4 regions of the Qipengyuania soli genome follow, and region 2 is predicted to be linked to each of the others. Evidence: predicted binding sites of a transcription regulator. Region 2 holds the regulator's gene; each other region holds the start of a gene.
The links. Region 2 encodes LexA, which represses DNA repair genes until DNA is damaged. Its sites were predicted from a motif close to GTTCCNCNCTTGTTCT; they were not measured.

Region 1 (7,610 bases), 230 kb from region 2:
CGCAGGCGCCCTTCTCCTGCCATTCGCCGTCAAGCGTCTGCATCCGTCCTGCACTGATGAGCCGGCACAACCGTCCATAGGCTTCACGGTCGATTGGATAGGCGAGGAAGGCCAGACCTTCGACGGTTTCTATCCTGCAGCCGATAAGCGGCTTCAATTTCAGCGTTTTTGCTTCAGTATGCACACGCACGATACCGGCCATGGTATTGGCATCGGCAATCCCGATGGCATCGTACCCCAACGCGCGGGCCTGCAGCACCAGGTCGACCGCATCGCTCGCCCCGCGCAGGAAGCTGAAGCAGGAGGCGATACCGAGTTCGACGAAGGGTGCGCGCGGCGGTGCGTCGATCAGCTCGGGGTCGAGTTCGATCGTCCGCTTGGGGATCTGGAGGTCGTTCTCGGGCATCTCACCCCCTCACTTCCCCGAGCCGCACCTTGACCGCCGCAAGGTCGGCATCGAACAGCCGCGCCTGTTCCTCGCGCGCGGGGCCTTCGAGGCGCAGGAGGTAGGACGGGTGCACAGTGACCCACAGCTCGCTGCCGTCCTCCAGCGGGATCGGCTTGCCGCGCACTTTCGAGATACTCACCGTCCTGCCCAGCACGCTGCGCGCCGCGCTGGCACCCATGGCGAGCACCAGTTTCGGCTGCACGATCGCGCGCTCGCCCTCGATCCACCAGCGGCAGGTGTCGATTTCCTTCGCGCCCGGGTTCTGGTGCAGGCGCCGCTTGCCGCGCTGGACGTATTTGAAATGCTTCACCGCATTGGTGAGGTAGGCCGTGCGCCGGTCGATCCCTGCCTTTTCGAGGTGAACGTCGAGCAATTGCCCTGCCGGCCCCACAAAGGGGCGACCCTGCAAATCCTCGTTGTCGCCCGGCTGCTCGCCAACGATCATGAGCGCCGCATCGCGCGGCCCCTCGCCCATCACCGCATTGTTGTCGAGCGCGCCGATGGGGCACTTGCGGCAGGCGTGGATGGCGCGGTCGATCCCCTCCAGCGTGTCGGGCCGTTCCTCGAATTCAAGCGCGCCCTTCTCGACCATCGCCGCCTCGCGGTTCTGCGCGCCCGCGATGAGGTCCGGGATGAGCGAAGCCTCGGGCATGTTCTTCCAGTATTTCTTCGGCATCTCCTTCAGCATCGCGCCGACTTTCAGTCGCGCGGGGTTGAAGATCGACGCATAGTACTTGCGCCAGAGGTCCTCCATCGGATCGCCGCCAGGCGCATCGCTGCGCTGTGCGGGCGGCCCTTCGGACATGATGCTCCCATCCCAGTGCAAGCTGCCGCGCGGGGTCAGGATCGACCAGCGCATGTTCGAAAAGCGCCGCATGAAGAAGCCTGCATTGGCGCGCAGGATGTGGTGCTCGGGCTCGAACCAGGCGACGTAGTGCTCGCCCGCTTCCTCCCCGAGCGCATCAGGGTCGCTCTCCACAAGCCGGAAGCGGACGAAGGCGTGCATCTTGTGACTGTCGCGGCGGACGTTCTTGTCGAGTTCCTCGATCCGCCGGACATCGAGATCGGCCTTGTCCTCCATGATCCGGGGATTGGCCTGCAGCCGCCACAACAAGCGGTAGAGCAGCGCAAAGCGTTCGGTGTCCGAATGAAGCGCTGCATTGCGCGCCAGTTGCACGAAGCGGCGATTGGCGCGGACGGGACGCGCATCAGCGGGTGGGACCGGCATGCGGCGCTCGCCATGCGAGAAGAGGTCGCCGCTGCCGCCCGGTTCGACCCAGGCAATACGGTCGGGCGGCACCTCGCACTGGACAAGCGCACGGGCGCGCTCGCGCCAGAAGTCGAAATCGTCGGCATCGGGCAGGTTGACGACGTAATAGGTGCCGAGCCGGACGTGCTGGAGGCCAAGAGCCTGTTTAACAGTCATGCGACAAACAGCTCCAACTGCTCGGTCTTCGGCGCGAGCAGGCTGCGCAGATCGGCGCGGTCGGTCAGCAACACGGGCCGCCAGTCGACGGTGCAGATGAACGGCCGCACCTTGGTGATCGACAGCGTCAGTCGCGCCACATCGTCCAAGCGCAGGGTGCGGTGGCGGCGACTGGCGAGGATCTTGCCCACCGCCTTCACGCCGAGGCCCGGCACGCGCAGTAGCTGCTCCTTGCTCGCGCAGTTCACGTCGACCGGAAACTGCTCGCGGAACTTGAGCGCCCACGCGAGCTTGGGGTCGATGTCGAGCGGCAGGTTCCCGTCCGCCTCGGTCGCCTGCATCACCTCGGCCGGCTTGTAGCCGTAGAAGCGCATCAGCCAATCCGACTGGTAGAGCCGGTGTTCACGGATCAGCGGCGGGCGCTTCAGCGGCAGCACCGCGCTCGCATCGGGGATCGGCGAGAGGGCGCTGTAGTACACGCGGCGCAGCTTGAAGCTGTCGTAGAGCCGGCTCGCCTTGCCCACGATGTCGCTGTCGGTCGCGGCATCGGCGCCGACGATCATCTGCGTCGACTGGCCCGCAGGCGCAAAGCGCGGGGCGTGCTTGAAGCGCTTCCTCGCATCCTTCGCCTCGACGAGATCGGCCTTCACCTTGCCCATCGCGCCTTCGATCTGCGCTGCGCTCTTGTCGGGCGCGAGGCGGGTCAGGCCGCTGTCGGTCGGCAGTTCGACATTGATCGAGATACGGTCGGCGTAGAGCCCCGCCTGGTGGACGATCTCCGGATCCGCCTCGGGAATGGTCTTGAGGTGAATGTAGCCGCGAAAATCGTGTTCTTCCCGCAGGATGCGTGCGACTTCTACCAGCTGCTCCATCGTGTGGTTCGAGCTTTTCACGATGCCCGACGACAGGAACAGCCCCTCGATGTAGTTGCGCCGGTAGAACGCGAGCGTGAGGTCGACCACCTCCTGCGGCGTGAACCGCGCGCGGGCCACGTTCGAGCTCTTGCGATTGACGCAGTAGTGGCAGTCGAACACGCAGTGGTTGGTCAGCAGTATCTTGAGCAGGCTGATGCAACGGCCGTCGGGCGCATAGGCGTGGCAGATGCCCATCCCCTCGGTCGAGCCGATGCCCTTGCCGCCCATTGAGTTGCGCTTGGCCGTGCCGGACGAGGCGCAGGAGGCATCGTATTTCGCCGCATCCGCAAGGATTTCGAGCTTCTGGAGGACCGATTGCGAGGACATATGTTCTATATATGTTCCCAACAATCCTTCGCCAATAACAAAAGGCAATCGTCATGGTTAAATTGCGCTCACCAAGCCCGTGAGAGCGCATTTAACCACCCAAGGCGTTATCCTCGCCCGACAACAGGAGGACATGGGTGGCGCTATTTCGGAGGAATGCGGCTGTCGCGCAGCCGGAACGCCGCGCGAGCCGAAGATATGCTGTCGATTGCCCTGCCCGGCTCAAGATGCTCGGTGGCGACCGCATCGGCCGCCTCAGTGACCTTTCCGAGGCAGGTGCCCGCCTCGACACGCCCAACCCACCGGTGGAAGGCGTTTCCGGCCTGCTCGAGTGGGCGGACCAGGAGCATTTCTGCAAGGTCGTCTGGGTCAACGACAACAGCTGCGGCCTGATCTTCGAACGCCCGATCCCGATGGCGGTAGTGGAACATGCCAGCCAGACGGTCGAGGCGCCCAGCGGGCCGGTGGCCAATTTCGGGAATATCCCGCTCGGCCAGAAACGGTCGCGCCGAAGCGAGTTCCTCCGCTCGGAATAGGCGTTCAGTCGCGGGCAAGGCGATCGGGGGCATGGGGCCGTTTGGAGGAACCGATGCGCGCCATTCTTGCCTTTTCTGCCCTCGCGATGCTCGCCGTACCCGCTTTCGCGGCACAGGAGCCTGCAGACCAACACGCGGAGGCGACGCATGATGCCCATCCGGCCCCGCGGACCTGCACGCCAGCGCAGACGGTCGTTCCGCCGTTCAACAATACGCCCGAGGCGATGGAACAGTCCCGCGTGGCCGCAACGATTTTGCGTGGCGATGAAATCTGCAAGACCAGCGCCCTTTTCCCGGAGAAGTCGGTGATCGAGCACGGTGAGGAGCAGCCTGTCCTGCCGGAAGAGGCTGCTGACGAGCCTGCGGAAGAACCCGCTCCCGAGCAGCCCGCCTGAGTTTAGGCGCAGAGTCCCTGCAGATACCAGTCGGGCAGCCCGCCGTTGCGGTCGCTACCCCTCCCGTCACCGATGATCCCTTGGCGGTAGATCCAGTAACGGCGCCCATGGTCATCCTCGATCCGGTAGTAATCGCGCAGGCGCGCGCTGCCACGCTCGCGCCACCATTCGGGGGCAATCCGTTCCGGTCCCTCCACCCGCACCACCTCGTGCACGGAGCCGCGCCAGCGAAAGCGTTGGGGGTAGCCGTCCGGGGTAGCATAGAGCACCGCGATCATTTCCGGTTTCTCAAGCATTTTCAGTGGCCTCTCGTGAAAAGCGAGTAAGCCTTGCGAAGCCGGTTCCGGGTCGAGCGGCGGCTGCCAGCGCTGCGCCCGTTCGGGCAAGTGGCTGGCAAAGGGCACCGGCCGGCTGACCGCGCGCGGGCCGAGGCGGACAGTCAGCCGGTCGATGCACGCGGAAAGCGAAGTCCCGTGGCTTTCCGCCGCAGCCTCGATATCGCCCTGCTCCAGCGCGAGCGGTTCGGCCCAGCTGGCACGCAGGCGCAGCATCTCGATCCCGAAGCCAGCGTCGACATCGTCGAGCCTGGCCGCGAACAGTCGCACGATATGCGCCGGATCGCGTGTCGCTGCGGCCATTTCGAGGCGGCGTACGACCACCTCGCCATCGACACGCCACAGGCCGAGTTCGAGGCGACGCGCGCCCAACCCCCTGCCCTCCAGCTCGCGTGCCATGTCGGCGGCAAGATCTGACACCACCGTGTCGAGCAATTGCCGGTGGCGGATCGGCTCCATCAGCCGGCGCTGAACCAGCGGCATCTGCACCGGCACCACGGGCAACAGCGGCTCGGGCACAAGGCCAAGCAGCTGGTCGAGCCGGATCAGCGGATTGGCCGCAGGCGACTTGCGGTTGCGGAAGCGCCGCTGGATCGCATCGCGGCCGATGGTCGAAACCTCTCCCAGTCGCTTGAGGCCGAGACGGCGCAGCACGGTGACGACATCCTTGTCGAGCCTCAGTGCCGCGACGGGCAGGTCGGACAGGGCACGCGCGATACCTTCACGTCCCTCCACGATCGTGCCCGGCGGCCCGTAGTGCGCCAGTGCCCAAGCCGCGCCTGCAGTGGGCGCGATGGCGGTGCGCACTGCCAGTTCGCGGCGGGCGAAGGCATTATGGACATCCTCGACCAATCTCGTCTCGCCGCCGAAGAGGTGCGGGACCGAGGTTACATCGACCAGCAGCCCGTCGGGCGCATCGAGCGCCGACCACGGCCCCCATCGCTGCGCCCAGACGGCAAGGCTCTCGAGAAAGGCAAGATCACCCGCTGGATCGGAAGGCGCGGTAATGAGCTGCGGGCACAGCGTACGTGCGTCTGCCAGCATCATTCCGGGTCGTGCTCCCGCTTCCGACCCGGGACGGTTGGCAGCTTCGATGCGAGGTCCGTGCGCAGTGTCGGCGATCAGGACGAGCGGCTGCCTGTCGAACTCGCGACGCTCTTTCCCACCGCCCTGCCGCCAGCGATCCATCGCCAGTGCAGGAAGCCAGATCGAGAGTATCCTGCGCGGGCGGTCGTTGCCGTGCCCGATCATGTTCACGCTCCTTGCGGAAGCCGCCTGCGCTGCAGCCCCGCAGTCCAGTCCATCGCGCCTCCGGTGTCGTTGTCCGCGGCCCGCTCGCGCATTGCCTTCAGTCGAACACCGTCCTGGTGCAGCAGCCATTCGCCCGGCGCATGGGTACGGGCGCGGAACAGTTCGGCCCGCCATGCCGGTACGCCGGGCGCCTGCGCGTTCCAGCGGAGCGGTGCGGAAGGCACCGAGGTCACCTCCCAGCGCATCCGCGCCGAAGACAGGTCGCGCTGAGCATCGAGACGGACGAGAAACAGCGGCACACCGTGTTTCTGCGCCGCCAGCGTCAGCCGCCGCGAGGCGGTAAAATCGAGCGCCCGCGGATTGCCGGACACTTCCCCGATCACGAAGGCGAGGTCGCGGCAGCGCAAACCCTCTTCCAGGGCAAAGAGCGCATCCTCCGGCTTATCGGCAAGGACGTGGATTAGCCTTGTCGCCAGTTCCAGCGGCAGGCCGGCACGATAGGGGCGCCCACTCAGTCGTGCTGCCTCGCGCGTCTGGACCCATAGCACCTCACGGCGGTCCTCTTCCTCACGCCCTTCCCCACGGGGAATGCTGCGCCAGTCGTCTAGGGCCAGCGCCAGAGCCACCGCCGCGCCCGCCCCTTCGCGCGATGAGGCGAAGATTTCGCTGTGCAATGCTGGCCCGGATTGCGCAGCCAGCCCCGGACGCCACCGGGCACTGCGCCGCGTGGAAATCGCGGCGACATCCTCAAAGGCCGTGAAAGGCAGTGGAGCAGGATCAGTATGGATCATAGGGAATCGACTCGTCTGTTCCTATTATGTTCCATGTCGATGTGATAGGCAATTCATCCGTGGCCTGCCCCGTCCGAGCGTGAACGCCGGAACGACCCGCCCACCGCATGCGTATGAAAGACAAACGCAATCACGAAAGGCCCCCTCATGAAAAACTCCGCAGGCAACCCCGACGAACTGAAGCAGAAGTTCTGGAAGGCGATGGCAGACTCGCCATTCCTGTTCCTTGAACTCGAAGGTCAGTCGGACACTTCGGTCCCCATGACCGCGCAGCTCGACAAGGATGCCAACAGCGCGATCTGGTTCTTCACCCAGAAGAAGAGCGACTTCGCCAAGCTCGGCAAGGCCAAGGCCAGCTTCACCGCCAAGAACCATGACCTGTTCGCCCGCTTCGATGGCACGCTCTCGGTCGAAACCAGCCAGGAACGCTTCGAGCAGTTCTGGAACAACTTCGTCAAGGCATGGTACGACGGCGGTAAGGACGATCCGGACCTGCTTTTCCTGCGCATGGACCTCGGTCAGGCAGAAATCTGGGGTATGGACATCGGCCTGCTCAACACTGCCAAGATGGCGCTGGGCATGACCATCCACGACGAGGCGGAAAAGCGCCACGTCGAAGCAGTCGACATCTGATCTGACAGCCGCACAAAAGAAAAGGGCCGCTCCCGAGAGGGGGCGGCCCTTCTTTTTCACCTAGGCGAAAGCTCAGTCCGCCGGCGGGTGAATCGGAATCTGGGTTTCCTCACCAGCAACATCGTCGACGACCTCGACGATACCACGGCCCAAATGGCTGCTGCCACGGCTGTAAAGGAAGTAGACGATGATACCGAGTACGCCCCATCCGGGAAGGAAGAGCATCGCGTCGATCGGCAGGTTAAGGAACAGGAACACACAGCCCGCAATCGTCAGCGGAGCAATGATCCACGCCATCGGCACACGGAAGGCGCGCTTGCGCTCCGGGTCACGCCGACGAAGGACCAGCAAAGCGATGGCTACCATCATGAACGCATAAAGTGTGCCCGCGTTGGAGATGTCGGCCAGCTTCCCGACAGGGAAGAAGGCTGCTCCCAATGCAACTGCACCACCCGTCATCATGGTGACGATGTGGGGAGTCTTGTACTTGGGGTGCACCGTGCTGAGCTTTTCGGGCAGCAGGCCGTCACGTGCCATCACGAAGAAGATGCGGG
Region 2 (7,610 bases):
GTCGCAGTGGCAGCGCTGGCAGTCCTGTTACTGTGGCCAGAATCTCTCGTCGGGCCGAGCTTCCAGATGAGCTTCGCCGCCGTGATCGCCATCGTAGCGCTGCACAACTGCGATCCGGTGAAGCAATTCCTGACTCCCCGTGACGAGGGGCTGCTGCGCAAATGGGGCAGACGCCTGGTCATGCTGTTCGTGACCGGAATGGTCATCGAACTGGCGCTGATGCCGGTGGTGTTGTTCCACTTTCACCGTGCGGGGGTGTACGGCGCATTTGCCAATTTGCTGGCAATTCCCTTGGTGACCTTCGTTTCCATGCCGCTGGTTGCTTTGGCCCTGATGCTCGATGTGGTTGGAGCCGGGGCACCGGTTTGGTGGCTCGCCGGCAAGTCGATCGAGGCCTTGCTTGCCATCGCGCATTTCGTGGCCGACCAGCCAGGGGCCGTGCGGCTTTCGCCCCCGGTTCCCCTGACGGCCATGCTTCTCTTCGTAGCCGGGGCGCTGTGGCTGGCGCTGTGGCACGGGAACAAGAGATTGTGGGGGTTGGTCCCGGTCATGGTTGGAACGCTTTGGATGCTGGTCGCCCCGATGCCCGACGTGCTGGTCACGCGCGACGGGCAGGACCTTGGCATTGTGGAAGCAGGAGAAACGCTGATCGTCCTGCGCGAAAGCAAGGGCGGCTACGCGCGGGACAACCTCATGGAGATCGCCGCAACAAGGAGCGAGCCCAATGCTCTGGCGGATTGGAACAAAGCGAGATGTAGCGATGACTTCTGCATCGTGACGATCGAGCGATCGCGGCGCGATTGGCGATTGCTGATCGCCCGGAGCCGTAACCTGATCGAGGAAAGAGCGCTGGCGGCCGCCTGCGCACAAGTCGATATCGTAATCGCGCCGAGATACCTTCCGCGCTCGTGCAAACCGCGATGGGTGCGGATCGATCGGCGCTTTCTCGATCGGGAGGGTGGAACTGCCCTCTACCTTTCTGGCGAACGGATCGAAACGGTCGCCCAAGCAGAAGGCGGGCATGGCTGGTGGTCACCGCACGAGCGAACCTGGAAGAAGAACGGCGCGCCTTTCCCGAAAGAAGAGCGCGCCGCAAGCAATCCCGCAAAGACATTTGCCGGACACTGAGCTTCCTTCGAGCGCAGTGTCGTCTCCGGTCAATGGTAGCGTCGTAGCAGGCCTGCGAGTTTGCCCTGAACCTTGACCCGATGCGGTTCGTAAATCTGCGGCTCGTAGGCCCCATTCGCCGGATCGAGGCGGACACGACCCGCCTCACGCCGCAGGTACTTGAGCGTCGCCTCCTCGTTGTCGACGAGGGCCACGACAATCTCTCCGTCACGAGCACTGTCCGTGCGGCGGACGAGGGCGAAGTCACCGTCGAAAATCCCTGCCTCGATCATCGAGTCACCGGACACCTCGAGCGCATAGTGTTCACCCGGACCGAGCAGTGCAGCCGGGACAGGCATGCTCGACTGACCTTCGATGGCCTCGATCGGCGCGCCCGCGGCAATGCGGCCGTGGAGCGGGACGTCAATGATGTCGTTGGCCGGAGCTGGGGCCGGAGCGCGAGGTGCGGCAGCAGCGATCACCGCGTCATTTGCAGCCCGCGGGCGTGACGAGCTGGTTACTGCGTCTTCCGGAAGCTTCACGACCTCCAGCGCACGAGCCCGGTTGGGCAGGCGCCGGATGAACCCGCGTTCTTCAAGCGCGGAGATCAGGCGGTGGACGCCAGACTTGCTCTTGAGGTCGAGCGCCTCCTTCATTTCTTCGAAGCTGGGCGAAATTCCCGTCTCCTCCAGCTTCTGCTGGATGAAGCGGATCAACTCGTGCTGCTTGGCGGTCAGCATGACTGCGAAACTCCCGTGTCGCCTGTTCACAACCGTGTGAACGAATGTGGAACAATTAGGCAACTCGAATCGCCAAGTCAAGCAATTCAGCCATTTTCGAGCTATCGGGTGTGGAACAAGTGTTCGCGGTACGTCCCGCTAGCCGCAAAGCAGTGCGCGCGTAGCAGATGCGACGTCGCCCTGTCGCATCAGGCTCTCGCCGACGAGGAAGCTGCGCACCCCGGCACTAGCGAGCCGGACACAATCGGCATGCGTTGCGATACCGCTTTCCCCTACCAGCAAGGTGCCCTCTGGCGCCAGGGGAGCCAGCCTTTCGGTAGTCGCGAGGTCGGTGACGAACGTCCGCAGATCACGATTATTGACTCCGATAAGGCGCGATTCGAGCGCTGACGCTCGCTCCATTTCGGATTCGTCGTGAACCTCGACAAGCACGTCCATGCCAAGTTCGATCGCGGCAGCTTCGATCTCGCGCATCTCCGCATCTTCGAGCGCAGCCACGATGATCAGGATCGCGTCGGCGCCAATGGCGCGCGCTTCGGCAACTTGCCACGGGTCGACCATGAAATCCTTGCGCAGGACCGGAAGGCCGCAAGCAGCCCGGGCCTCGACCAAGTAATCCTCGTGCCCCTGGAAGTACGGCGCATCGGTCAGTACGGAGAGGCAAGCGGCACCCCCTGCGGCGTAGTCGCGGGCGTGCTGAGCCGGATGAAAGTCTTCCCGGATCAATCCCTTGGATGGCGAAGCTTTCTTCACTTCTGCAATCAGGCCGAAGCCATCAGCCTGCGCCTTCTCAAGTGATGTCCTGAAACCGCGAGGTGCGGATTGCTCGCTGGCCAATGCCGCAAGGTCGGCAAGTGAACGCATCGCCTTGCGCACAGCGACTTCCTCGCGCTTGGTGGCGCAGATTTCGATCAGTTTGTTCATCGGGCCATCTCGATCCAGCGCGATAGGAGTCTTTTCGTAGCGCCCGAATCCAGTGCTTCGGCCGCCAGCTCAGCACCCTCGGCCCAGTCGTCAGTACGCCCGGCGACCATCAGCGCGGCGGCGGAATTGAACTTCACCGTCTCGCGATAGGCGCTTTGTTCGCCGTCGAGCAGCGCGGCCAGTGCCTTCGCATTGTGTGCCGGATCCCCGCCACGGATCGCCTCGAGCGGAGCGTGATCCAACCCCGCCATGGTCGCATCGACGCGCTTCATGGCAAATTCGTGCCCGGTGACGTCCGCCATCTCGTTGCCGCCGGCGAGGCTCAGCTCATCGAGCCCCTCGTCGCCCGAGACGATGAAGGTTCGCTCGGTTCCGAGCCGCGCCGTCGCATCGCCATAGATCGAGACGTAGCCCGGGCGCGCGATGCCGATCAGCTGACGCTTGATCCCGACCGGGTTCGACAGCGGCCCCATGAGGTTGAAGATCGTCCGACGGCCCAACTGCTTGCGAATAGGCTGGATGCGCACCATCGCCGGATGGTGATTGGGTGCGAAGAGGAAGCAGATGCCGAGTTCGGCCAGCGTCTTTTCCGCGGTCCGCCCTGCTGCCGCCATGTCGAGCCCGAGTACTTCGAGCGTGTCGGCCACACCCGAAAGCGAGGAAATCGCCCGGTTTCCATGTCGCGCCACGGGTACGCCGCAGGACGCAACCACCAGGCCAACTGCGGTCGAGACGTTGAGCGTGTGGTGCCCGTCGCCGCCGGTGCCGCAGACGTCGATCGCATTGTCCGGCCCGGCCACCGGAATGTAACGCGCGCGCAAGGCCCGCGCCGCACCGGCAATCTCGTCCGCGGTCTCGCTGCGCTCGGTCATGGCGAGGAGGAAGCGAGCAATCTCCTCGTCGCTGGCATCGCCGTCGAGGATCCAGCCGAAGACCTCCTCGGCCTCGCTTTCGGTCATGTGCGGAACGGCAAGCGGCAGGTGCTTCATGCGATTTCGCGCGCCTCGATCCCGCAGAGCGCGAGGAAGTTCGCGAGCAGGGCATGGCCGTGCTCGGTGGCGATGCTCTCGGGATGAAACTGCACCCCGTGGATCGGCAGTTCGCGGTGGCGGAATCCCATCACGCTGCTGCCGTCGAGGCCCGGCGTCTCGCTTGTCGCGTTCACGACTAAATCGTCGGGAATGTCCTCGACCACCAGCGAGTGATAGCGGGTGGCGGTGAAGGGTGACGGCAATCCGGCAAAGACGCCGCTGCCGTCATGCGTCACGGGTGACGTCTTGCCATGCATCAGCCCGCCGCGGACCACATTGCCGCCAAAGTGCTGCCCGATGGACTGGTGCCCGAGGCATACGCCGAGCAGAGGTTTGCCCGCATCGGCGCATGCCGCCACGAGGTCGAGACTGACGCCGGCCTCGTTAGGCGTGCATGGTCCGGGCGAGATCAGGAAGCCCGCTGCCCCGCTGGAAATCGCCTGCCCCGCCGAAATGGCGTCATTGCGCACCACCTCCACGCCTGCGCCAAGCTCCATGAGGTAATGGACCAGGTTGAAGGTGAAGCTGTCATAGTTGTCTATGACAAGGATGGTGCGGCTGTCGGTCATTCGTGGCGTCAATGGCGGCGCGGGGCCGCTCTATCAAGCAAGATAAGCTGGACCTGACGTCACGCCTGCTTGCCAGCGAACCTGTCGCTCGCACGCACAAGCCCGTCGGTGATACCAGGTTCGGTGTAAAGGTGGCCGCCGTCGGGCACCAATTGCAGTTCCACCTCGGGCCACACCTGCTTCAAATCCCACGCCGAGCGGGGCGGGGTGCAGCAGTCGTGGCGCCCCTGCACGATCACGCCGGGAATGTCCGCCAGCTTCCATGCATTATCAAGCAACTGCCCTTCCTCAAGGAAACAGCCATTGCGGAAATAGTGGTTCTCGATCCGCGCGGTGGCGACGGCGTTCTCGCCTTCGGCCATGTGGTCGACCGTGTCTTCCTGCGGCAGGAGCGTACAGGTCACACCCTCCCAGCGGTTCCACGCCGCAGCGGCGGCCTTGCGCACTTCGGGATCGGGATCGTCGAGCAGGTCGCGATAGGCTTCGACCAGGTCGTCCTGCTTGTCCTCGTCGACATGGGCGACGAAATTGTCCCATTCCTCGGGATAGAGTTCGCTCGCGCCAAAGGTGCAAAGCCAGTCGAGTTCGATCTGGCGGCCGAGGAAGATGCCGCGCAGGACCAGTTCGCTCACCCGGTCGGGATGGGTCTGGGCATAGGACAGCGCAAGCGTCGAACCCCAGCTGCCGCCGAACACGAGCCATTGTTCATGCCCGCACATCTCGCGCAGCTTCTCCATGTCGCGGACGAGATGCCAAGTTGTATTGTGCTCGAGAGAGGCGAACGGAGTCGAGCGGCCACAGCCACGCTGGTCAAACAGCAAGACGTCGTACAGCGCCGGGTCGAACTGGCGACGCTGGCCCGGGCTGCATCCGGCGCCGGGGCCGCCATGCAGGAAGACCGCGGGCTTGCCACCTGGCGTACCGACCTTTTCCCAGTAGATTGTGTGGCCGTCACCAACCTCGAGCATACCCGTCTCGTAAGGCTCGATTTCGGGATAGAGCGTGCGGCGTTCCTGGGTCATTCCGCGTCCTTCCTCTCAACGACGACGATCGGACCGATAGGGGCGCCCGTATCGAGCCGGTCGGTCGCCGGGTTCCACAGCTGCGAGACGGTCCCATCGAGGTAAAGAGCGTTCTTCACCTTGAGCTCGTCACGATAGAATCGCGCGATCTTGCCGAAAGAGACCGGCGCATTGGAAATAACGAAATGCGCGCGGCCCTGATCGTCGACGCCCACTGCGTTGCGCACAAGACGCGATGGGCCGTCATTGGTAATTTCGGGATGGAGTTTGCCGTCAACGACCAGCATGGGTCCAGATTGTGTCCCAAAGACAGGTCGGTCCTTGACGTTGGCAAGAAAATCGTCGGTCGTACGGACGTGCCATTCTCCGTTGGTACCGTAGAACACGCCGTTCGGCTTCATGTGGAAATTGCCTTCGCCGTCGGCGGTGTTGAGCTCCTTCAGACGCTCCGAATTCTCGACGAAATAGCCGATCGGCTTGCCCTCGTCGTCGAACATTCCGGCGTTCATTGCGAAGGCAACCTTGTCGGGAGAATGCGTTTTCGCAAACTCGCTCAGGCTGCGATAGGGAGCTTCTCCGCTAGGACCCAGATCCATCGAGATGGTGTGGCGCGAAGGCGTTGCGAGGCAATGCGTCAGGGGAGCATCTTCGAAAATGATCGAGCGACAGGCACTTTCCACAGCGCTCGCGACACTGGGAGTGGGTGTCGGCGTCGCGGCATCGGCCTTGCCGTCAATCCGAGTCCGCGCCACGGGCTTCCCTTCGGGCTGCGCTTCGCAGGCCGTCAGGGCCATCAGAGAAAGGATGGCGATAGTCGTCGTCTTCATTGGCCGAAACCGGGCTCCTGGGCTAGGCGAACCGCCTCTCTTGCCGCAGCGAGTAGGGCCCCCGCCTTGGCTTCGCATTCGCGCTGTTCATAAGCTGGCTCGCTGTCGGCGACGATCCCTGCACCTGCCTGCACATGCATTTCGCCGTCTTTCACCACTGCGGTCCGCAAGACAATACAACTGTCGACGGAACCATCGGGCGCAAAATACCCCACGCCCCCGGCATAGGGGCCGCGGGTGCTGGGCTCGAGCTCCGCGATGATTTCGCACGCTCGAATCTTGGGGGCACCGCTAACAGTGCCCGCAGGGAAACCTGCGAAGAGCGCGTCCAGCGCATCGCGATCTTCTGCCAGACGACCGACGACGTTGCTGACGATATGCATGACGTGGCTGTAACGTTCGACGGTGAAACTTTCGGTGACTGTAACGCTGCCGGATTCGGCGACCCTGCCGACGTCGTTGCGGCCAAGGTCGAGGAGCATCAAGTGCTCAGCACGCTCTTTCGGGTCGGACAGAAGCGATTGTTCGGCAAGCCGATCTTCTGCAGCAGTAGCGCCACGTGGTCTCGTTCCTGCAATCGGGCGAATGGTCACTTCGCCGTCGCGGACGCGCACGAGAATTTCAGGACTTGAACCGACGACTGCGAAGCCGGGCAGGTCGAGCAGATAGAGGAAGGGCGAAGGGTTCACCCTGCGCAACGAGCGATAAAGCGCCATCGGCGGCAGTTCGAAGGGCGAGGTGAAGCGCTGTGACAGCACTACCTGGAAGATGTCGCCCGCAGTGATGTATTCCTTCGCACGCAGGACCATCGCCTCGTAATCTGCGGCGGGCATTGTCGGCGACAATGCCGGCTCGGGATGCGCGCTGGCGTCGACATGTTCGAGCGCCGTGGGACGGGATAGCTTGCGGAGGACCTCGTCGATGCGATCCGCTGCGATTTCGACCGATCCACCCTGCCAGACTGGTGCAATGCAGTAGAGCGCATCGCTCAGTCGGTCGAAAATGAGGATGACGGTGGGCCGAACGAACAACATGTCGGGCAACTCGAGCGCTTCATCCGCAGGTCTGGGTAGCTTCTCTACAAGCCCGATCGTTTCGTACCCGAAGTAGCCGACGAGGCAGGCGAGGGCAGGGGGCAGCTCTTCTGGCACGTCACAGCGACAATCACGCACGAGCGTTCGGAGTGCGTCAAGGGTGCCCGCGTCGCAGGCCTCGAATGCCTCGCGATTGCTGCGCCAAGCGGCATTGATCTGGGCGTTTTGGCCCGTCGCTCGAAAGACGAGATCGGGATCGAGGCCGATGAGGCTGTAGCGTCCGCGCACCTCGCCGCCCTCGACGGATTCGAGCAGGAAGTCGCCGCGTCCCTCCTCGAACAGCTTTAGGGCTGCAC
Region 3 (7,610 bases), 340 kb from region 2:
TGATTCATCCTTACTTCGCGAGCCATAGGAAGAAGGGTTCATTTTTGGAACACTTATCTATCCAGCGAAACTACATTAAACTCTCCGCAATCCTTGCGTTTTTCTACTTTGCATTTTTAAAGATTATTCCGACCTTAAGCTTTTCCGCGTGTCTCGATTTGATCAAAGTCCTGCCCGTAATTGGGCTGGCAGTCATTATTTGGCGAGATCAAGAAAGGAAGAAATTCTACGACGAGAAGTACCAAGAGTACTTGAATATTTCGCCGGGTCTTACGATCGACCACTCGATCGATTTTGGTTCAACCCACGGCAAGAAGTCCTAACGGGACCTATCGTCCTCTGGGATAAAAGCCGCTTGCGTTCTTGGCGGGCAAAGGGATGCCACGTGCATTGAGGTGCCTTTCAAATGTCGCCTCATACATTGGAGCGATTCCATCCCAGTTGCTTGAATAGCATACCGAGCAAAGAGAAAGCTCAAACTCGCGGATCCATTTCCCGTCATATCGGTGACGTCCCATCTGAAATGAACATCCGCACAGATCGCATTCGATATATATTTTGTCGCTCATTCCGCCGCCTCGCTAACCCGCTCCAGCATCGGCGCGAGGTACTGGCCCGTAAAGCTCCGCGGCTCGCGGGCCACGTCCTCCGGCGTTCCTTCCGCCACGATCTCCCCGCCGCGCACCCCGCCTTCCGGCCCGAGGTCGAGGATCCAGTCGGCGGTCTTGATGACGTCGAGGTTGTGTTCGATCACCACCACCGAATTGCCCTGGTCGACCAGCCGCTGGAGCACTTCGAGGAGCTTGCGGACATCCTCGAAATGGAGGCCCGTGGTCGGCTCGTCGAGGATGTAGAGCGTCTGCCCGGTGCTGCGGCGGCTGAGCTCCTTGGCGAGCTTCACCCGCTGCGCCTCCCCGCCGGAGAGCGTCGTCGCCTGCTGGCCGACCTTGACGTAGCCGAGGCCGACCTCGTTCAGCATGTGCATCTTGTCGCGGATCGGGGGGACGGCCTTGAAGAACTCCTCCGCATCCTCGATCGTCATGTCGAGCACGTCGGCGATGGAGTGGCCCTTGAACTTCACCTCCAGCGTTTCGCGGTTGTAGCGCTTGCCGTGGCATTCCTCGCAGGTCACGTAGACGTCGGGCAGGAAGTGCATCTCGATCTTGATCAGCCCGTCGCCCTGGCACGCCTCGCAGCGGCCGCCCTTGACGTTGAAGCTGAAGCGCCCGGGCTTGTAGCCGCGCGCCTGGCTTTCGGGGAGGCCTGCGAACCAGTCGCGGATCTGGGTGAAGGCGCCGGTGTAGGTCGCCGGGTTGGAGCGCGGGGTGCGGCCGATGGGCGACTGGTCGATCTCGATCACCTTGTCGCAATATTCGAGGCCGGTGACCTTGTCGTGCGCGCCCGCGACCACGCGTGCCCCGTTCAGCTGGCGCGCGGCGGAGGCGTAGAGCGTGTCGATGGTGAAGGACGACTTGCCGCTGCCCGACACGCCGGTGATGCAGGTGAAGGTACCGAGCGGGATCGAGGCGGTGACGTCGTTGAGGTTGTTCGCCCGCGCGCCATGGACGGTGAGCTTGTGGCCGTTGCCCTTGCGGCGCTTGGCCGGCACCTCGATCTCGCGCGTGCCGTTGAGATAGGCGGCGGTGAGCGATTTCTTCGACTTGAGCACCTGTTTCAGCGTGCCTTCGGCGACCACCTCGCCCCCGTGGACGCCCGCGCCCGGGCCGAGGTCGACCACATGGTCGGCGGCGCGGATGGCATCCTCGTCATGCTCGACCACGATGACCGTGTTGCCGAGATCGCGCAGGCGCTTCAGCGTCTCGAGCAGCCGGTCGTTGTCGCGCTGGTGGAGGCCGATGCTGGGCTCGTCGAGGACGTAGAGCACGCCCGAAAGCCCGCTGCCGATCTGCGAGGCGAGACGGATACGCTGGCTCTCGCCCCCTGACAGCGTGCCGCTGGTGCGGTCGAGGTTGAGGTAGTCGAGCCCGACATTGTCGAGGAAGCCCAGCCGCTCGTTGATCTCCTTGAGGATGGCCCTGGCAATCTGCTGCTGCGTGTCGGTCAGCTGCTCGGGCAGCGCGAGGAAATAGGCCTTGGCATCCGACACGCTCATCTTGGTCGGCGTGGCGATGTCGGTGCCCGCGATCTTCACCGCCAGCGCCTTCTCGTTGAGGCGCTTCCCGTGGCAGGTCTCGCACGGCTGCGCAGTCTGGAACTTGGCCAGCTCCTCGCGCATCCACGCGCTCTCGGTCTGCAGCATGCGGCGGTTGAGGTTGCCGATGACGCCCTCGAACGGCTTGCGCACGGTGTATTCCTTGCGCCCGTCCTTGAAGGTCAGCGGGATGGCCCTGCCCTTCGTGCCGAACAGGATGATGTCGCGGATCTCGGCGTCGAAATCCTCCCACGGCGTGTCGAGGCTGAACTCGTATTCCTTCGCAAGAGATGCGAGAACCTGCATGTAATAGGGGCTCGGCGGGTTCGACTTGGCCCAGGGCACGACGGCGCCCTTCTTGAGGCTAAGCGCCTCGTTGGGCACGACCAGCTGCGGGTCGAACAGCTGCTTCTCGCCGATGCCGTCGCAGGTCGGGCAGGCCCCCTGCGGCGCGTTGAACGAGAACAGCCGCGGCTCGACCTCCTCGATGGTGAAGCCGGACACCGGGCAGGCGAACTTCTCGGAGAAGACGATGCGGTTGGCGGGGAGGCCCGCGCCCTTCATCGCCCCGCCCTGCTCTTCCGCCTCACGCCCCGGCACCACGCCATCGGCGAGGTCGACATAGGCGAGCCCTTCAGCGAGCTTCAGCGCCTGTTCGAACGAGTCCGCCAGCCGCGTCTCGATGCCCTCCTTCACCGCGATACGGTCGACCACCACCTCGATGTCGTGCTTGAACTTCTTGTCGAGCGCGGGTGCTTCTTCGATCGCATACATCTCACCGTCGATGCGCACGCGGGTGAAGCCGGCTTTCTGCCACTCGGCCAGTTCCTTGCGGTATTCACCCTTGCGCCCGCGCACCACCGGCGCGAGCAGGTATAGACGCGTCCCTTGGGGCAGCGCCATGACCCGGTCGACCATGTTCGAGACGGTCTGCGCCTCGATCGGCAGGCCGGTTGCGGGCGAATACGGCACCCCTACCCGCGCCCAGAGCAGGCGCATGTAGTCGTAGATCTCGGTGACCGTGGCCACGGTCGAGCGCGGATTGCGGCTGGTGGTCTTCTGCTCGATGGAGATGGCAGGGGAGAGCCCGTCGATATGCTCGACATCGGGCTTCTGCATCATCTCCAGGAACTGGCGCGCATAGGCGCTCAGGCTCTCGACATAGCGTCGCTGACCTTCGGCATAAATCGTGTCGAAGGCGAGGCTCGACTTGCCCGAGCCGCTAAGGCCGGTGATCACGATCAGCGCATCGCGCGGCAGGTCGATGTCGATGCCCTTGAGGTTGTGCTCGCGCGCGCCGCGGACGGAGATTGTGGTGAGTGCCATGAAGTAGGTTTGTTCCTGAATTGTTCGCGTTGGTCAAGGCGCCGCAAGGCTTGTGCACCAAACGGTGCCCGTCGCGCCTCCGTCCCGACGAATACGAGCCCCCGCCATGTGGGGTCTGGGGGCCGCCTTGCAAGCCCGCGTGTGGAGGAGACTCACCGCCAAGTCGCTGGGCGGACGTGATCCGACATCCGCCGACAATTCCCTGTCGTTCGCCGACCAACGAATGCCGCGCTCGAGGTAGCGGTGATAGCCGTGGACCACTGTATTGTCAGGGGACCATTCCATGTATCGCAATCGCATTCTCGCTCGCGCGAAGGCCACTTCGGCGCTCGCGCTCGGCCTCGCATTCGCCCTTCCCGCCGTTTCCGTACACGCCGAGCCGAGTGCCATGGCGGATGGCGCCTCGGCCGACGTAATTGTCGTCACTGGCCAGGCCAAGATCGGCGAATACGGCCTCGATCTCACCACCCGCGACCTCAACGCCGACCCGGGTGACGACTTCGAGCGTTACGCCAGCGGCGCGTGGATCGACCGCACCGAAATCCCGGGCGATCGTCCTTCGGTCGGATCGTTCTACAACCTGCGCGAGGACGTAACGAGCCAGGTTAACGGGCTCATCACCGAGGCGCCCGCCGGCACACAGCACGGCGCGCTCTACAAGACCTTCATGGACGAAAAGGCGATCGAGAAGGCCGGGATCGCCCCGCTCAAGCGTGACCTCGCCAAGGTCGACGCGATCGCCGACAAGGTCGAATTCGCCCGCTTCATGGGTTCGACCTACGAGAAGTTCGGCGGCACGCTGTTTGGCAGCGGTCCCTATGCCGATCCCGACGACCCGACGATGAACACGCTGTGGCTCGGTTCTGCCGGACTCGGGCTTCCCGAGAAGGACTATTACTTCAACGCCAAGTTCGCGAGCCAGCGTGGCGCCTATCTCGACTATCTCGAGCGGACCTTCCGCGCCATCGGCGTTGCCGAGCCGCGCGCTGCGGCAAGCAAGGTGATAACCTTCGAAACCTATCTTGCCGAGCTCAACTGGGACAACGAGAAGACCCGCGACATCGACAAGATCAACAATCCGATGTCGACTGCCGAGCTCGCCGCCTATGCCCCCGGTGTCGACTGGGGTGCCTTTTTCGAGGGGAACAATATCCCTGAACAAAAGCGCATCATCGTCACCGACAACACTGCGGTGAAGGCCATCGCCGCGCTGTATGAAAAGACCGACCTCGACACGCTGAAGCTGTGGCAGAAGGCGCGGATTTCGGACCAGGCGTCGCCCTATCTCAACAAGAAGATGGTCGACAGCAAGTTCGCCTTCACCAGCACGTTGTCGGGCGTCAGCGAGCAGCGTGCGCGCTGGAAGCGGGCGGTCGACCTGATCGACGGCCAGCTCGGCGAACTGGTCGGCGAGGCCTATGTCGCGGAATACTTCCCCAAGATCGCCAAGACTCGCATGGACGAGCTGGTCGGCAATCTGAAGCTCGCAATGGCCGACCGCATCCGCGGCAACGAATGGATGAGCAGCGATACCAAGGCAGCCGCCATCGAGAAGCTCCAGAAGATGGACGTGATGGTCGGCTATCCCAAGGAGTTCCGCGATTACTCGCAGCTGCCGATCAACTCCACCAGCCTTTACGACAACATGGTCGCGGCGACGAAGTTCAACGCCGACTATGCCATGAGCGACCTCGGGAAGCCGGTCGATCGCAGCAAGTGGGGCATGAACCCGCAGACCGTAAATGCCTACAATGGCGGGCTCGAGAACAAGATGGTCTTCCCCGCCGGCATCCTCCAGCCGCCGTTCTTCGACGCTTATGCCGACCCTGCGGTCAACTATGGCGCGATCGGCGTGGTGATCGGCCACGAGATCAGCCACGGCTTCGACGACCAGGGCCGCAAGATCGACGCCAACGGCGCGGTACGCGACTGGTGGACCGCCGAGGACAACGAGCGTTTCAAGGTCGAGGCCAAGAAGTTCGGCGACCAGTACGCCAAGTTCGAAGTCGTCCCCGGCGCCTTCATCAATCCCGACCTGACCATGGGCGAGAACATTGCCGACCTTGCCGGCGTGCTGGTGGCACTCGATGCCTATCACAAGTCGCTGAACGGGCAGGAAGCCCCGGTGATCGACGGGCTGACCGGCGACCAGCGCTTCTTCCTCGCCTATGCCCAGGTATGGCGGGCCAAGGCGCGCGAGGATGCACTGCGCAACCAGGTCACAACCGATCCGCACAGCCCGGCGCGCTATCGCACCATCGCCCCGCTGCGCAATGTCGATGCCTGGTACGAAGCCTTCGGCATCACTCCCGACGACGACATGTATATCGCGCCCGAGGATCGCGCGCGCATTTGGTAAGCAGCCGGATTCGGTAGGCCAGCTCTACTCGGTAAGCATTACAGGCGGGGCAAACCGCCTGTAATGCGCCGTTTCAGCTTTGCCGCGCTGCCCAAATATTAACATTTTCGCGCTATTCACCCGAGCTTGAACAGGAGCATCGGAAGAGACGCGAATTGTCGACCGCCGAACTGCGTGAGAATGAGCCGGACACCGCCCGCGACGCGCTGGAAGTGCGACGCGAGGCGGTGCTCGACATGCTCGCGCGCGAAAGGCACGCGCTGACCGCCAGCCTGCTCGGCGTCACAATGTTGCTGGTCACCGTCGCGACCATGCCGCCTTCGATCCTGCTTTCGCTGTTCATGCTCGCGCGCATTGCTTCCTTCGTGTTTACCCGCTGGGCAGCAACACGGCTGGAAAAGCTGATCGAGCAGCGCAAGCCGCTGGGACATGCGGAACACGTACTGTTCGCCGCCATGGTGACGACCGGCGCGACCCTTGCTCTGATGCTGTGGCCCGCGCCCCTGGGCGCTACGGTCGCATCAGCCGTCACCCTTCAGGTGGTCGTCCTGGTGGTGGTGACCCTGATCTCCGTTACGCTGGCCGCTTTCCCGGCACCGCGTGACGGAATGCTGGGATCGTTCTGGCTGGTTGCGACAGGTATCATCCTCGCTCACCCCGAACGCTACGACCAGCTGTTCATTTTCGTCGCGACGGCTTTTGTGCTGGGCGTCAGGGTTTATGCCGCCAACGCCGGTCGCCATATCGAGGCCGCAGCGAGGACCACGGTCGAGAACCGCAAGCTGACCGAAGAGCTTGAAGAAGCGCTCGCCCATGCCGAATTCCTCAACTGGCGCGATCCCCTGACGGGGTTGTTCAACCGCCGTCGCCTCTTCGAAGAGCGTTCACCCGAGAGCCACGCGGCCAACCGGCACCTGCTTACGATCGACCTCGACCGGTTCAAGGCAATCAACGACCGGTTCGGCCATGCGGCAGGCGACCACGTCCTGATCGCAGCTTCGGACGCCATCCGATCGGCCACCGCCCAGCTTGCCGATCGCGGCGAACAAGAGGCATTCCGACTGGGGGGCGAGGAGTTCCTCGTCATTCTGGAAGGTGTGGATGCCGACGAAGCCAACGAGGTCGCCGAGCGATTGCGCTGCGCGATTGCCGCGGTCGGGCCTTCCCTCACCGCCTACGCCCGCCTCCAGGTGACTGCTTCGATAGGGATTGCCGAGTGGCGCCGAGGCGAGAACCTCGACGACGCGCTGCTACGTTCGGACATTGCTTGTTACGAAGCCAAGGACAAGGGCCGCAATCGCGTCCGCCGGGCGGCCTGATCCACGCAAAATCCCGCAGGACGAGCCGCGCTCGCGATGGGTGGGGGACCCCGACAGCGTAACAGCGCGTTTGATTTCCGGTCCGCATTGTTCCGCAGATTTCAAATTCGAACTGCGCGCGGCTGCACACCGAGCAATCATAATCGAAGGCCCCCTGAGTTTCCATGGACGCACAGCACGAGAGTCACCCCAGCGAGGGGATCGGAAACGGCGGTGCAATTGCGTCTGCTACGCCAAGCCATAATCTGCGCCTGTTGCTCGAACAGCTCGACCGCCCGCTCGAACGCGTAGACTGGAAAGGCAAGGCAACGCCTCCTGAAACGCGGGCTGCAGACGAACTCAGACAGAGCGAGCGCCAGCACCTCGGCGACCTCGAGAGAGCGCGGGAAGCGGCCCGGGCAGCTTTCGGAGTAAGGCCGTCACTGACAGACCGGGTGCTTGCCTCGCACATTCT
Region 4 (7,610 bases), 240 kb from region 2:
AAGTCGGTCGGATTGGGCCGGTCCTCGGGCGCATAGGTCATCGACATGATCATGAAGGCCAGCACCACGCCAATTGCGCCTGCCCACAGCAGACCGACCAGCGCCAGCGCGCGATTGCGGATTGCCGGCTCGATCTCGCCGGCCTTGCGCAGCGCACGAACCTGCTCGTCCCCGAAAGCACTGGTCTGCGCGGCGTCGCCATCGGCGTTCGGCGCCATCAGGCAGATCGCGCCCGCCACCAGCAGGATTGCACCCATCATCAGGTATGTCTCGGGCCAGCCGATGCGTGCCGCGATAATGAGGCCGAGCGCGCCGCCCACGAGTGACGATAGACGGTAGCCCATCTGGTAGATGGTCGAAAGGACGTCGATCGTGGCCTTCTCGTCCGCCACGTCGATACGCCAGGCGTTTATCGCAATGTCCTGTGTTGCGCTCGCAAAGGCACCGATGCCCGCAAGGAGGGAGAACATTCCCAGCTGGCTGCGCGGGTCGAGCAGGCTCATCGTGACCAGGATGGCCCCCAACAGCAGCTGCATCGGCACGATCCACTGCTTGCGCTTGCCCAACTTGCGCAGCAGCGGGAGGTCGACCTTGTCGATCAGCGGCGACCACAGGAACTGGAAGGCATATGCAAGCCCGATGAGCGAGAAGATACCCATCGTCTCCAGCTCGACTTCCGCCTCGGTCAGCCAGGCGAACAGCGTGCCCAGGAAAAGGGCGAATGGAAGACCGCTGGAAAAGCCGAAAAGCAGCATGAAGCCGGTCTTGCGATTGCCCAGCGCCATGCCGAGCGCGCGCATGCCCGATATCTTCTTTGTCTCCGCGACCTCAGCCATTCCCTAGCGTCCTTCCGTTTGCGCCGGTTTTTTGCGACACTAGCTCCGAGAGAGAGCGAGAGGAACTGGCGTCATGAGCGCTGTCGACACCAAAAATTCCTCGCGCCGCCCGACCGACGGAATGATCGCACTCGCGCGCGACATCGCCGAAGGCCGGAAGCGCGATGCCGCCGATGCCAGCACCGTGCCGGCGCAGGTCTATACCGATCCTGAATACTGGGCACGCGAGAAGGCGGCGATCTACGACCGCCTGCCGCAAATCCTGTGCCCTTCGGCGCTGCTGCCCGATCCGGGCATGGCGGTGCCGCACGACGCCACGGGCCGCCCCCTCCTCATCACCCGTGATGCATCGGGCGATGTTCATGTCTTCCTCAACGTCTGCCGCCACCGCGGCACGCGACTGGTCGAAGGCAGCGAGGTGCAATGCGCCAAGAAGCTGGTCTGCCCTTACCACGCGTGGACCTATTCGGTGGACGGGCGCCTTCTCGCCCTGCCCCGCCCCGACACTTTCCCCGGTCTCGACAAAGGCGGCTACGGCCTGGTCGAGCTGCCTTCCAGGGAAACCGGCGGCCTGATCTGGTTCTGCCCGCGCGAGGATACTGCGGACTTCGCGCTGGCCGAGAAGCTTGGCGAGGATTTCGATGCCCTCGGCATGGGCGAACAGGTACTGTTCCGTCGCAAGACCCATTCGGTCGCGGGCAACTGGAAGCTCATCATGGATGCCTTCCTCGAGAGCTATCACGTCACCCGCCTGCACGCGAAGACGATCGGCCCGTTCTTCAAGGACGGTGCGACCAGCGGCGACATGATCGGCCCGCATTCGCGCAGCGCGGTCGGACGGCTGGAGGAAATGGAAGGCGTCGACCTTGCGAATATGGGCGAGCTGCGCCGTGTCGTTACTTTCGCCTACCAGATGCTGCCCGGCGCACTCGTCATTCCCAGCCCCGACTACATCAACCTCATGGTGATGATGCCTCAGTCGCACGATCACACGCTGGTGGAGGACTTCATGCTCATTCCCGAGCACCCGGCAACCGACAAGGCGCGCGACCACTGGGAGCGCAGCTGGGCACTGCTCGACGGCGGGGTTTTCGCCTCCGAAGACTTCCGTGCCGCCGAGCTCGGCCAGCAGGGCTTGTCGACCGGTGCCATTCCGTTCCTGACGCTCGGGACCATGGAAGGCGGCATCAGGCGCTTCCACGAGACGGTCGAGGAAGCCTTGCGCGCAGCCAACTGAAGGCCTAACCGCGCGACCATGTCCGACAACCGACTTCCCGAAGAAGGCGACCGCATCGCCAAGCTGCTCGCGCGTGCGGGCGTGGCCAGCCGTCGCGAGATCGAGCGCATGATCGCCGAGGGCCGCGTCGCGCTCAATGGCAAGGTGCTCGACACGCCAGCCGTGAAGCTGGATAACCTGAACGGGGTCACTGTCGACGGGAAACCGGTCGGCAAGGCGCAGGAAACCCGCCTTTTCGCTTTCCACAAACCAGCCGGAATGCTGACCACGGAATACGACCCCAAGGGGCGGACGACGATCTACGACGCCCTGCGCAACGCCTTGCCCAAGGACGCAGGGCGGGTGATGCCGGTGGGCCGCCTGGACTACAACACAGAGGGCCTCCTGCTCCTGACCAATGACGGCGAGGTAAAGCGCGCGATGGAATTGCCCGCCACCGGCGTTCCGCGCACCTACCGCGCCCGCGCCTTCGGCGACGTAACCCAGGCACAGCTCGACGAACTCATCGAAGGGGTCGAGATCGACGGCATCCGTTACGGGCAGATCGAAGCGAACCTTGAGCGTGGCTCGGGCCGGAACCGCTGGATCGAAATGACCTTGCGCGAAGGCAAGAACCGCGAAGTACGCCGCGTGCTCGAACACCTGGGGCTTGAGGTGAACAGGCTGCTGCGCATCGGCTATGGCCCGTTCCACATCGGCGACCTCCCACGCGGCCGGGCGACAGAGATCAAGCGCGGCGACGTCGAGGCATTCAAGCGCGAGCTGGCGCGCGGTTTCCGCAAGTGAGGATTATTGCTGGCGAATGGCGTGGGCGCAAACTCGTCGCACCTCCGGGTGATCTGACGCGTCCCACGGCAGATCGCACCCGCGAAACCCTTTTCAACATGCTGGCGAGCAGGCTTGGAAGTTTCGAGGACCTGCACGTACTCGACCTGTTTGCCGGTTCGGGCGCACTCGGACTGGAGGCTTTGTCGCGTGGCGCTGCATCCTGCCTTTTCGTCGAGCAGGATGCTTCCGCCATCAAGGCCATTCGTGCCAATATCGATGCACTCGGCGCGCGCCAGCGTGCGACCGTGCAACAGGGCTCCGTCCTATCGCTCGGCCCGGCGAAAAAGGCCCACGAGCTGATCTTGCTCGATCCGCCCTACGAAACGGGAGCAGGAATTGTCGCGCTCGACCGAATGCTGCGGCTGGGCTGGATCGATGCGACGACCTGGATCGCTCTCGAAACGAGATCGAACGAAGAGGTTTCGCTGAAGTCGCTGCGCATCGAAGCGGAGCGCAAGGTCGGCAAGGCCAAGCTGACAATTCTTCGCCTCGACACCTGAGAATCGAAAAGGGCGAGACCGCCGCGGCGGCCCCGCCCCCTCCAAGCGCAGCGCACAACTCCGCAAAGGAATTTCGCGCGCTGGACGTAACCGGGTTAATCGGTCGGTTCGTTTACCGGCAGCGTACCGCGCTCGGCGCTGATCTCGCTCGCCGGGCGGCCCGGCCAGTAATTCAGCGGACGGTTACCGGTCTTGTTCTTTTCCCAGGAGTTGATGCAGTTGTCCTGCTGCTTCGGCGTACAGACCGGCAGGTCGTCGCCGGTTGCAGCAGTGTCTGCCGCAGGGGTGGTCTGAACGACGGCATTGCTGACAAAGCGCGGCTGCATCGTGCTGGCCGAAGCTGCGGCCGTGGTGGCGACCGCGGCGGTGGTGCTCTTGTTCATCTGCGCCGCAATCTGGGTCCAGGCGATCTCGCGCTGGTCGGGCGTCATTTCATAGACGCTGACGCGCTGCGGATCGGTCAGCACCCACCAGCCATCGAGCTGTGTCGGGGTGAGCGTCCAGTAATATTCCTGCACGCCATAGGGCCAGCCGAGATAAGCGGTCTGGCGTTCAACGGGCCAGCCGTCGTAATCGCTCTGCTGGACCTCGGTCAGGACGTAGACATTGCCCTCGGCATCGACGGCCACGTCCTGCGCTGCGGCAGGTATGGCGGTAAAGGCGAGCGCGGCGGCGCCAGCGAAAAACAGCTTCTTCATTGTAAGCTCTCCAGAATTGTCATTGCCTCCACTACGCCGGAGCGGGGTCAAGGGTTCCGGGGACCTGCGCGCTGCGCCCTTGCGCTGTGGGCCCGCGTTCACTAGCTGTTCCGGTGATCATGTCGGACTTCCCCGCCCCTTTGGAAACTGGCCAGGACCAGCGGATTCCCGCCTATGCGGCCGTTCTGAACGAGCCCCAGCGAGAGGCGGTTCTGACCACGGAAGGGCCGGTGCTGATGCTGGCCGGTGCGGGCACGGGCAAGACCGCGGCCCTTACCGCAAGGCTTGCACATCTCATCGCAATGCGACGGGCGTGGCCAAGCGAGATTCTCTGCGTCACCTTCACCAACAAGGCGGCACGCGAGATGCGCGAACGCGTCGCACGCCACATCGGCGATGCGGTTGAAGGCATGCCCTGGCTCGGCACTTTCCATTCGATCGGCGCCCGCATGCTCCGCCGCCACGCCGAACTTGTCGGGTTGCAGAGCAACTACACGATCATCGACACCGACGACCAGTTGCGTCTCCTCAAGCAGCTCATCCAGCAGAACGACCTCGACGAGAAGCGCTGGCCTGCCAGGCAGCTGGCGGGGCTGATCGACAGGTGGAAGAACCGTGGTCTCAACCCCGGTGACCTCGATGCGATCGAGAACGAGGCCTATGCCAATGGTCGCGGCGCACAATTCTACAAGCTGTACCAGGACCGGCTGAAGGAACTGAACGCCTGCGATTTCGGCGACCTCCTGCTCCACATGCTCAATATCTTCCGCACCCACCATGACGTGCTCGAGCAGTACCAGCAGCGCTTCAAGTACATCCTCGTCGACGAATACCAGGACACCAACCAGGTCCAGTATTTGTGGCTGCGCCTGCTCGCGCAGAGCCGGAAGAACATCTGCGTGGTCGGTGACGACGATCAGTCCATATATTCATGGCGCGGCGCAGAAGTCGCCAATATCCTCCGGTTCGAAAAGGATTTTCCTGGAGCCGCGGTAATCAAGCTCGAACAGAATTATCGTTCCACCCCGCAAATCCTTGCGGCGGCTTCGGGTCTCATCAACGCCAATAGCGAACGGCTCGGCAAGACGCTGTGGACCGAACTGCCGGCAGGTGAGAAGGTCCGCGTCATCGGCGTGTGGGACGGACCAGAGGAAGCCCGCCGTGTGGGAGAGGAAATCGAGCGACTGGAGGCGGAGGGTGCCCCGCTCGACCAGATCGCGATCCTCGTGCGCGCCCAATACCAGACGCGCGAGTTCGAGGACCGATTTATCCAGATCGGGCTCAACTACCGCATCGTGGGCGGTTTCCGTTTCTACGAGCGCGCCGAAATCCGCGATGCCCTCGCCTATTTGCGTATGATCGAGCAACCGGCGGACGACCTTGCATTCGAGCGTATCCACAACCAGCCCAAGCGTGGCCTAGGGGCCAAGGCGCTCGAAACCATGCGCCGCCATGCGCGCCGGATCCAGGCGCCGCTCGCCGCTGCCAGCCTGGATCTTGCCGACAGCGACGAACTGCCTCCCCGCGCGCGCAACACTCTGGTCGGACTGCTCGGTCAATTCGCGCACTGGCGAGACCAATCGACCAAGGTCACCCCATCCGAACTTCTTCGCATGGTCGTGACCGAGAGCGGTTACGAGGAGATGCTGCAGAAGGATCGCAGTGCCGAAAGCGCAGGCCGGCTCGAAAACCTGTCCGAACTCGCCCGGGCGATGGAAGATTACGAGTCGCTCACCGACTTCCTCGAACACGTCAGCCTGGTGATGGACAACGATGCGCGTGACGATGGCGAAAAGGTCACCATCATGACCATGCACGCCGCCAAGGGGCTGGAGTTCGACCATGTCTTCCTGCCCGGTTGGGAGGAAGGCGTCTTCCCGAGCCAACGCGCGCTCGATGAAGGCGGGCTCGCCAGTCTCGAGGAGGAACGGCGCCTCGCCTATGTCGCGATAACGCGCGCGAAACGCCGCTGCACGATCCTGCACGCAGCAAACCGCCGCATCTATGGGCAGTGGACCAGCTCCATCCCGAGCCGGTTCATCGAGGAACTTCCGCAGGACACGGTCAATCGCGAGACCACGATGGCAGGCGGCGCTTCCCTTTGGCGGGCGAACTGGACCGAGAACGAAGATCCTTTCGCACATGTTTCCACCAGCCGCCCGGACCGCTCGACAGCGCGAGGCCCCGGTTGGCAGCGCGCCCTGAGCACCGGTTACGACGCCACTCCCAAACGCCTTCCCGAGCCGGGCAAGAGCGCGGCGAGTTTTGCCGCCAAGCCGCGCACCGATATCGCCATCGGTGCACGCGTCTTCCACGATAAGTTCGGGTACGGCACGGTCACGGATCAGGAAGGCAACAAGCTGACCATCGACTTCGAGAAGGCAGGCGAGAAGCGAGTGATCGACAGCTTCGTCAAGCCGGCGGATTAGGCCCGATCCACAGACCTCGCTCGACGAAGAACTGCGTCGGGGCGAAGTCAGTCACTTCGGTCCAGGACATGCCCCGCTCTTCCGCGAACTCGATGAGGATTCGTCTCGCTTTTCCGAGATCCCCTGAGGTTCCCCCCTGCTTGTCGGCATTGTCGAGGTAGATGACCCCGCCAGGCGCGAGATGTTCGGTAGCCTCCCTCGCACATGCGCAACGCCAAGCCCCATCGATCATGATGAGGTCGTAGGCCGCACCTTCCGGCATGGTGACATATTGGGCCTTCTCGCTGGCAAGGCGCACAGAGACGCGGTCGCAATCGGCCAGTTGCCGTGAAACCTGCGCATACCACTGCGGATCGCTCTCGACGCTCTCGACCGAAGCTGCGCGCGCCGCATACCATGCGGTCGACATCCCCGATCCGAACTCGAAGACGCGCGAACGTGTAGGATCGAGAAGCTCCGCTATGGCATTCGCGGCATCGTACGAAATCCACGGGCGCGGAGGACGCCTGCCCAAAAGCTTTCGTCCGAGGCCGGTTGAGATAGCTCGCGGCCCATTCCTCAGCAGGCGGCCAGCCGGGACGAGGTTACCGAGTTCGTCGCGAAAACGCGGATTGCGCCTCCCGCCCCCACGCCAGATTTTTGCCCACAGCCCCATGGGCCGATCATAGCAGCGACAATCCGGCAGTGACAGCTTACGCGGCGGCTTCGTCCACCTGCTCGCTCGGTTTGCTGTCGCGATATCGCGCCTCCCACGGGCGAGCGAGTTCACCCCAGAAACTGCGCGGTCCCTCTTCGATACCCGTCTCGCAATTCACGTGCGGTGTCGGGTCGACATAGGTGCCGAACATCACGTCGAGGAAGGCGAAGGTGTTGGAGTAGTTGGTCCCCATCAGTCGCTCGTCACGAATGTGATGCAGGCGATGGGCCGCAGGCGAGATCATGACCTTGCCGAAACGCCCGAAGGTCCAGGGCACATCCGCATGGGCGAGATACCCCCAGAAGGTGCGCAGCAACTGTGCGGCAGCGATCGACCAGAGCGGGAATCCCAGTGCCACCACGGGCAGAAGATCGATCAGTACGCT

Region 1: IRL76_RS04765 (putative DNA modification/repair radical SAM protein) is a predicted target of LexA. The motif match lies at 3,118-3,133, and genes of this name have one in related genera.
Region 3: uvrA (excinuclease ABC subunit UvrA) is a predicted target of LexA. The motif match lies at 3,490-3,505, and genes of this name have one in related genera.
Region 4: IRL76_RS07160 (ATP-dependent helicase) is a predicted target of LexA. The motif match lies at 4,196-4,211, and genes of this name have one in related genera.

What each region holds. Positions count from the first base shown of each region.
Region 1 is NZ_CP064654.1:946,619-954,228, reverse strand. It holds gene IRL76_RS04775 (error-prone DNA polymerase) at 1-406, opposite strand, end outside; gene IRL76_RS04770 (UdgX family uracil-DNA binding protein) at 408-1,874, opposite strand; gene IRL76_RS04765 (putative DNA modification/repair radical SAM protein) at 1,871-3,115, opposite strand; gene IRL76_RS04760 (PilZ domain-containing protein) at 3,253-3,651, shown strand; gene IRL76_RS04755 (hypothetical protein) at 3,705-4,046, shown strand; gene IRL76_RS04750 (Y-family DNA polymerase) at 4,049-5,632, opposite strand; gene IRL76_RS04745 (hypothetical protein) at 5,635-6,423, opposite strand; gene IRL76_RS04740 (pyridoxamine 5'-phosphate oxidase family protein) at 6,571-7,056, shown strand; gene IRL76_RS04735 (amino acid permease) at 7,129-7,610, opposite strand, start outside.
Region 2 is NZ_CP064654.1:1,181,129-1,188,738, reverse strand. It holds gene IRL76_RS05995 (ComEC/Rec2 family competence protein) at 1-1,128, shown strand, start outside; gene lexA (transcriptional repressor LexA) at 1,158-1,847, opposite strand; gene trpC (indole-3-glycerol phosphate synthase TrpC) at 1,986-2,771, opposite strand; gene trpD (anthranilate phosphoribosyltransferase) at 2,768-3,760, opposite strand; gene IRL76_RS05975 (anthranilate synthase component II) at 3,757-4,371, opposite strand; gene pip (prolyl aminopeptidase) at 4,431-5,393, opposite strand; gene IRL76_RS05965 (phosphodiester glycosidase family protein) at 5,390-6,220, opposite strand; gene trpE (anthranilate synthase component I) at 6,217-7,610, opposite strand, start outside.
Region 3 is NZ_CP064654.1:1,518,435-1,526,044, forward strand. It holds gene IRL76_RS07560 (hypothetical protein) at 1-323, shown strand, start outside; gene uvrA (excinuclease ABC subunit UvrA) at 566-3,478, opposite strand; gene IRL76_RS07570 (M13 family metallopeptidase) at 3,762-5,837, shown strand; gene IRL76_RS07575 (GGDEF domain-containing protein) at 5,993-7,156, shown strand; gene IRL76_RS07580 (hypothetical protein) at 7,321-7,610, shown strand, end outside.
Region 4 is NZ_CP064654.1:1,421,620-1,429,229, forward strand. It holds gene IRL76_RS07135 (AmpG family muropeptide MFS transporter) at 1-836, opposite strand, end outside; gene IRL76_RS07140 (aromatic ring-hydroxylating oxygenase subunit alpha) at 910-2,073, shown strand; gene IRL76_RS07145 (pseudouridine synthase) at 2,092-2,859, shown strand; gene rsmD (16S rRNA (guanine(966)-N(2))-methyltransferase RsmD) at 2,856-3,401, shown strand; gene IRL76_RS07155 (hypothetical protein) at 3,497-4,099, opposite strand; gene IRL76_RS07160 (ATP-dependent helicase) at 4,219-6,528, shown strand; gene IRL76_RS07165 (O-methyltransferase) at 6,512-7,183, opposite strand; gene IRL76_RS07170 (sterol desaturase family protein) at 7,221-7,610, opposite strand, start outside.